DNA from 2 places in the Plantactinospora sp. BC1 genome. Region 1 is predicted to be linked to the other one. Evidence: predicted binding sites of a transcription regulator. Region 1 holds the regulator's gene; the other holds the start of a gene.
The links. The regulator HspR, encoded in region 1, represses chaperone genes until heat shock. The targets are predictions, from matches to a motif close to TTGAGTNNNNNNNACTCAA.
Positions count from the first base shown of each region.

Region 2: lon (endopeptidase La) is a predicted target of HspR. The motif match lies at 1,524-1,542, and genes of this name have one in related genera.

Region 1 is NZ_CP028158.1:7,413,628-7,417,037, forward strand. It holds gene C6361_RS32585 (DUF4360 domain-containing protein) at 1-498, opposite strand, end outside; gene C6361_RS32590 (heat shock protein transcriptional repressor HspR) at 1,073-1,465, opposite strand; gene dnaJ (molecular chaperone DnaJ) at 1,550-2,737, opposite strand; gene grpE (nucleotide exchange factor GrpE) at 2,878-3,410, opposite strand, start outside.
Region 2 is NZ_CP028158.1:7,276,993-7,280,402, forward strand. It holds gene lon (endopeptidase La) at 1-1,503, opposite strand, end outside; gene C6361_RS31945 (hypothetical protein) at 1,660-2,700, opposite strand; gene C6361_RS31950 (LuxR C-terminal-related transcriptional regulator) at 2,748-3,410, opposite strand, start outside.

The sequences.
Region 1 (3,410 bases):
GCTCGAGTCCATCGCCATGAAGCTCGTGCCGTTGTCCGCGTTGCCACCGTCGACCCGCAACTCGGTGTTGACGTTGAGGTTCCGCGCCTCGCCGCAGGGTGCGTAGACCAGGGCAGCCGCCCGGTCGGAGGTACGCCAGCCGCCGTTGTACGGCCCGGTGAACTCGTGGCTGGTCTGCGCGGTGGACGAGCTGCCCATCCAGTAGTAGTGCGAGTGCTGCGAGCCGCTGGCCCCCCGCTGGAGGTACGCGTAGCCCTGAAGGTCCACCTGGGCCACCGCGAAGGTGAGCCCCTGTGGGATGTTCACCCGCAGGTTGAGCTGGCAGTTCTTCCTGAACTCGGTCGGCTTCGCCCCGGCACCGGCCAGGACGAAGTAGTCGCTGTAGCTCACCGTGAAGGCCGTGTTGTCGGCTGCGGTGCTCACCTCGGCCGTCCCCGCCGGGCAGCCCGATCCGTTGACGGTCTCCACGCTGATGGTGATCCTCTCGGCAGGAGTCACCAAAGGCTCGGTAGCTACCGTCGAGGCAAACAATGCCGCGAGTACGCCGCCGACAGCCATCACGTTGGACATGGTAGTTCCCTTCCGGTCGTCGCGATGCGGTCGCGCCCGCAGCCCACCATAGTCATAACATTGATGGCCGTCAATAAAACAATCTTGTAACCCAGGACATTTCAAGAACTGCTGATCAATTGCGTCGGATCAGATCACAGGCATCCGCAGGACCGCGTCATAGCGCGGCACCGGGACACTGTTCGGCGACCCGCCGCCCACCCCGACTCGCGGGGACGGGACGGACAAGACGCTCCATGACCTTTGCCGGGCGTACGACGGAAAGATCCGGCGATCAACAGACCACCGGACTCCGACGTCACCGCTATGTACGGTGATGGCTGGCGGCGCGCTCGGGGTAATGGTTTCCGAGCCTTCTCGCTAATGGATTACGAGAATCGGGCGTAATGTTCCCGAAACACCCAGGGTAATGGTTTCGGACACCCCACGGGGGTATCCCGACGTCCCGTGATGCGGGAACGGCCACCCCCGGGTCGGTTCGGCGCCCCCGGCCGACCTCGGATCAGGCCGAGGGGTCGGCGCTGCGGCGGGGGCGCCAGACGACCAGCGCGGTGGAGGGCCGGTTGGTCGGCACCAGGTCCCGGCGGGGCAGCCCGCCCAGCGCCTCCAGCTCGGCCACCCGGCGGTAGGCGGCCTCCAGCTCGGCCTGTAGGCCCGCGATCCGCTGCTGGAGCTCGTCGACCATCTGCTCCAGCACGATGATCCGCTTGATGCCGGCCAGGTTGACGCCGTCGTCCTGGCTGAGCCGCTGCACCTCACGGAGCAGCGCGACGTCGCGGACGCTGTACCGGCGCCCGCCGCCCGGGGCGCGGCCGGGCTGCACCAGCCCCATCCGGTCGTACTGCCGCAGCGTCTGCGGGTGCATGCCGGCCATCCGGGCCGCGACCGAGATCATCAGAACCTTGGCGTCGGACGCCTGCTCGATCGAGACGACGACGTACTCCTCGGCCACCTTGATCACCTCCGCGTTGCCAACAGCTCAGTTGAAACGACGCACCCGGGCGTCGAGATGTTCCCGTGCCGCCGCCGGGGTCTGCGCGGCGAACTCCTCCAGTGCCTTCCTCGCCTCCGGCGAGAGCTGCTCGGGGACCACGATCTCCACCGTCACCAGCAGGTCGCCGGCCTGGCCGTCCCGCCGGACCACACCCCGGCCCCGGGCGCGCAGCGTACGGCCGCTCGGGGTGCCCGGCGGCACCCGCAGGGTCACCGCCGAATCCAGGGTGGGCACCCGCAGGTCCGTCCCGAGCACCGCCTCCGCGATGGTGATCGGCACGGTCAGGGTCAGGTCGTCGCCGCTGCGCCCGAAGAGGTCGTCGGAGCGGACCTTGACCAGGACGTACAGGTCGCCGGGCGGGCCGCCCCGGTCACCCGGCTCACCCCGGCCGGCGAGCCGGATCCGCTGGCCGTCCGCGACCCCGGCCGGAAACCGGACGTTGAGCGTGCGGGACTTGGTCACCCCACCGGTACCCCGGCACTCCGGGCACTTCTCCTCGACGATCGTGCCGACGCCCTGGCACTCCCGGCACGGCTCCGAGAAGCTGAACGAACCCTGGTTGCGGGTGACGACCCCGGCTCCCCGGCACTGCGGGCAGGTCTGGGGCAGCGTCCCCGGCTTGGCGCCGTCACCGTGGCAGGTGTCGCAGACGCCGGGAGCGCGCAGCGTCAGCGGCACCGTGACCCCGCGTACCGCGTCGCCGAAGTCGAGCATGACCTCGGCCTCCACGTCCCGGCCCCGGGCCGGGCCACGGGTCCGGGTCGGACCGCCGCCGGAGAAGATCGAACTGAACAGGTCGGAGAAGCCCGCCCCGCCGAACCGGCGGTCACCGCCGGCCGCGCCGCCCGGCTGGCCGGCCCCGCCGAAGAGGTCCGAGACGTCGAACGGATAACCGCCGGGCCCGCCCGTCCGGGCGTTGCGGCGGAACGCGCCCGACCCGAAGAGCGAGCGCATCTCGTCGTACTCCTTGCGCTTGCGCGCGTCGGCGAGCACGTCGTACGCCTCGGAGACGGCCTTGAACCGCTCCTCGGCCTGGGCGTCACCCGGGTTGTGGTCCGGGTGCGATTCCCTGGCCAGCTTCCGGTACGCCTTCTTGATCTCGTCAGGAGAGGCGGACTTGGCCACCCCCAGCACGGCGTAGAAGTCCTTCTCCAGCCAGTCTTTGGAACTCATCGGTCGTCCACCCCCTTCCCCTGTGGCGCGGTCGAGGTGCCGCCCGCACCCCGTCCGACGGACGGCGTACGGACGGCACCTCGACCGCGACGCACCGGCTCAACCTCGCTTCGACCCGGTTTCCGCTGGCGCCGGAGCGCTCACTCCGGCTCCGGGTCGGCCACCGCGACCATCGCCGGCCGCAGCAGCGCGTCGTTGACCTGGTAGCCGCGGCGCAGTACCTCCACACAGGTCGGCTCGGTGACCTCGGCCGAGGTCTGGTGCGCGACCGCCTCGTGCTGGTTCGGGTCGAAGGGGTCGCCCTTCTCGCCGAACGGGGTCAGCCCGAACTTGGCCAGTGCCCCGATCAACTGGTCCGCCACCGTGCCGAACGGCCCGACCAGGTCGCCGTGCTCACGGGCCCGGTCCAGGTCGTCGAGGACGGGCAGCAGCGCGGCGAGTACGACCCGGGTGGCCCGGTCGGCGTCCCTGGCCCGCTCCCGGTCCATCCGTCGGCGGTAGTTGGCGAACTCCGCGGTCACCCGCTGGAGGTCCCTGGTCCGCTCGTCCAGCTCCGCCCGGAGCGCCCCGAGCTCGGCGCCGAGCGGGCCGGGCCCGTCGGCGTCGGCCTCGGTGACCGGCTTGACCGGGGCGTCCACCACCGGCCCGTCCGTGCCGGACGGCGGTCCCTCCG
Region 2 (3,410 bases), 140 kb from region 1:
CTGCCGGGGCAGCAGGTGGTCCCGGGCGATCGCGACCTTCTCCTCCTCGGTGTAGCCGTCCAGCGTCACCAGCTCCATCCGGTCCAGCAGCGGGCCGGGGATCGCCTCCACCACGTTGGCGGTGGCGAGGAAGAGCACGTCGGACAGGTCGAGGTCGACTTCCAGGTAGTGGTCCCGGAACGTGTGGTTCTGCGCCGGGTCCAGCACCTCCAGCAGGGCGGCGGCCGGGTCACCGGCGTACCCCGCCGAGATCTTGTCGACCTCGTCGAGCAGCACGACCGGGTTCATCGAGCCCGCCTCGCGCAGCGCCCGGACGATCCGGCCGGGCAGCGCGCCGACGTACGTCCGGCGGTGGCCACGGATCTCGGCCTCGTCCCGGATGCCGCCCAGGGAGACCCGGACGAACTTCCGGCCCAGCGCCCGGGCGACCGACTCGCCGAGGCTGGTCTTGCCGACCCCGGGCGGGCCGCCGAGGGCGAGCACCGCGCCCGAGCCACGGCCGCCGACGACCTGGAGGTTGCGGGCCGCGCGCCGGTTGCGCACCGCCAGGTACTCCAGGATGCGGTCCTTCACGTCGGCCAGGCCGGCGTGGTCGGCGTCGAGCACCTGCCGGGCCTGGACCAGGTCGGTGTTGTCCTCGGTACGCGTGGACCACGGCATCTCCAGCACCGTGTCCAGCCAGGTACGGATCCAGCCCGCCTCCGGGGAGGCGTCACTGGCCCGCTCCAGCTTGCCGACCTCGCGCAGTGCCGCCTCGCGTACCTTGTCGGGCAGTTCGGCGGACTCGACCCGGGAGCGGTAGTCGGCCGAGCCGTCCGGCTCGTCCTCGCCCAGCTCCTTGCGGATCGCGGCGAGCTGCTGGCGGAGCAGGAACTCGCGCTGGGACTTCTCCAGTCCCTCCCGCACGTCGGAGTTGATCTGCTCGGTGACCTCCTGCTCGGCCAGGTACGCCTTCACCCAGCCGACCAGCAGGTCGAGCCGGGCCGTCACGTCCGGTGCGGCCAGCAGTTCGATCTTCTGTTCCAGGGTGAGCCACGGCGCGTAGCCGGCCGAGTCGGCCAACTCGGCCAGGTCGGTCATCCGCTCGACCGCGTCGATGACCTGCCAGGCGCCGCGCTGTTGCAGAAGTGACGTCACCAGTGCCCGGTACTCCCGGGCGAGTTCCTTGGCCCGGCCGGCCGGTGCCGGCTCGGTGATCTGGACGGTCTCGACCCAGAGGGCCGCACCGGGACCGGGCACGCCGGAGCCGATCCGGGCCCGGGCCTCGCCACGCACCACGGCGGCGGGTTCGCCGCTGGGTAGCCGGCCGACCTTCTCGATCGTGGCGATGACGCCGATGGAGCCGTACTCCCCGTCGACCCGGGGCACGGCCAGAAGCTTCTTGTCGCCCGTGGCCCGGGCGGCGTCCACCGCTGCCTGGGTGGTCGCGTCCAGGGTCACCGGGATGACCATGCCGGGCAGCAGGACAGCGTCGGTCAGAGCAAGAACCGGAAGAGTTGCCATCACACACCTGCCATCGTTAGTTGAGCTTGTACGACTCAAGTAACAAACGGTGCTCCATGTTCCGGCTTGTGATCCAGAGCACTGCGGCTGTCCGGAGTTCCGGGGAAACGTCCGGACCTCAGGGGAAACGTCCGGGACGCCGAGGGAACCGGACAGTCAATCCGGGCGGGGACGGCCGGGGCAGGGCGGGATGAACCAGCCGCGTCGGGCCGTTCGGAGCAGCGCCGCGTGCCGGTCCGGGGCGTCCAGCTTGGCCACGATCCGCGCGACGGTCTCGGCGACGGTGCCGACCGGCAGGCCCAGGCCGACCGCGATGCGCCGGTCCGACCAGCCCTCCAGCAGCAGGCCGACCACCACCAACTCGCGGCGGGTCAGCACCGACCGGCCGCCGGGCAGCGCAGAGAGCACCAGCACCCCGACCACGGACGGCGGTGCGGTGGCACAGCCCAGCACGGCGACCTGGAGCAACCCCGACCGGTCGTCGGGCTCCAGTCCGACACAGGCCGGCCAGAGGAACGAGGCGGAGCCGCCGCAGCTGACCGCCTGGTGCAGGGCCACGCCGGGCAGCGCCGAATCCGGGGCCAGCAGCGGATGCCCGGGCAGGCCGGGCAGCGGATGCGCATCGCCGCTGCGGGTCAGCACCGCACCCGCTCGGGCGTTCCGGACCACCTGGGCCAGCACCGCCAGCGACCGGACCTGGTCGACGGCGGCGGCGACCTGTGGAGCCAGCGCCGCGACCAGATCCCGCTCGGCGTCGGTCGGCCGATCGGGGTCGTCGGTGCACATGACCAGTACCCCGACGTGCCGGCGGTCCGGGGTGAACAGGCCGACCGCGATCCCCTCCCGGAAGCCGGCCGGAAAGTAGTAGTCCCCCCAGACCGGCAGCTCGGCCAGCGGCACCGGCGAGTCACGGGCCCGCTGCGGCACGGGCGAGCTGGTCAGCCCGACCAGTTCGACCTGCTCCAGCAGCGCCGCGGTGCCGAAGTAGTTCCGGATCCGGGTGTCGTAACCGAAGCTGGCGACCTCGGCGTACCGGCGCTGCCGGTCGTCGAGCAGGGCGAGCCAGGCGGCCTGGACCGGCACCACCGCGCCGATCCCGGCCAGCAACTCGTCCGGCTGACCGGCGCGGGCCACCGCCGAGGCGATCTCGGCCAGGCCACGGATCGCCTTCGACGATGATGGTGGAGGAGCGGTCATCACAGAACCTTCGTCGGCGGACAGGCCGGTACGACGACGCGGAACGGTCAGCGTCGGATCCGGGCGAGGGGCTGGGGGACGTAGAGGCCCAGCCGCAGTGCACGGACGGCGGCCAGGGTACGGGTCGGGGCATCCATCTTGTCCAGGATGTGTTCGATGTGCGCGGCAACCGTGCGTTGGGTGATCACCAACTGGCTCGCCATTCGCTGGTTTGACCAGCCGTCGACGAGCAGTCCGAGGATCTCCAACTCCCGCCTGGTCAGGCCGCGCAGGTCTCTCGTGGGGGAGATCAGCAGCACCGCGAGCAGGTGTGGCGGCGCCGAGGCCGGACAGGCCAGTACGGTCACCTGGAGGTGCCGGCCCGAATCGTCCGACGACGGGTACGGGCAGAGGAACGAGTTGTGCACGTGCCCCTCGCGCAGCCCGGCCGCCGCCACCTCCAACACCGGCGCCCCGACCTCCAGCAGCGGATGGCTCGGCAGCCCGGGTAGCGGCAGCACGTTGCCGGCCCGGGTCAGCACCACACCCCACTGCGCGTCGGCGACGATCCTCGACAGCGTGACGATCGACCGCATCGGGTCGACGGCGTCGGCCAACGTCGGCGTGAGCAGCCCGAGGAAGTCCCGGATCGCATCGCTCGGCTGCGCCGGGTCGTCGGTGTGCAGGGTGATCAGTCCGAGATGCCGTCCGTCCCGGCTGAACAGGGTGAG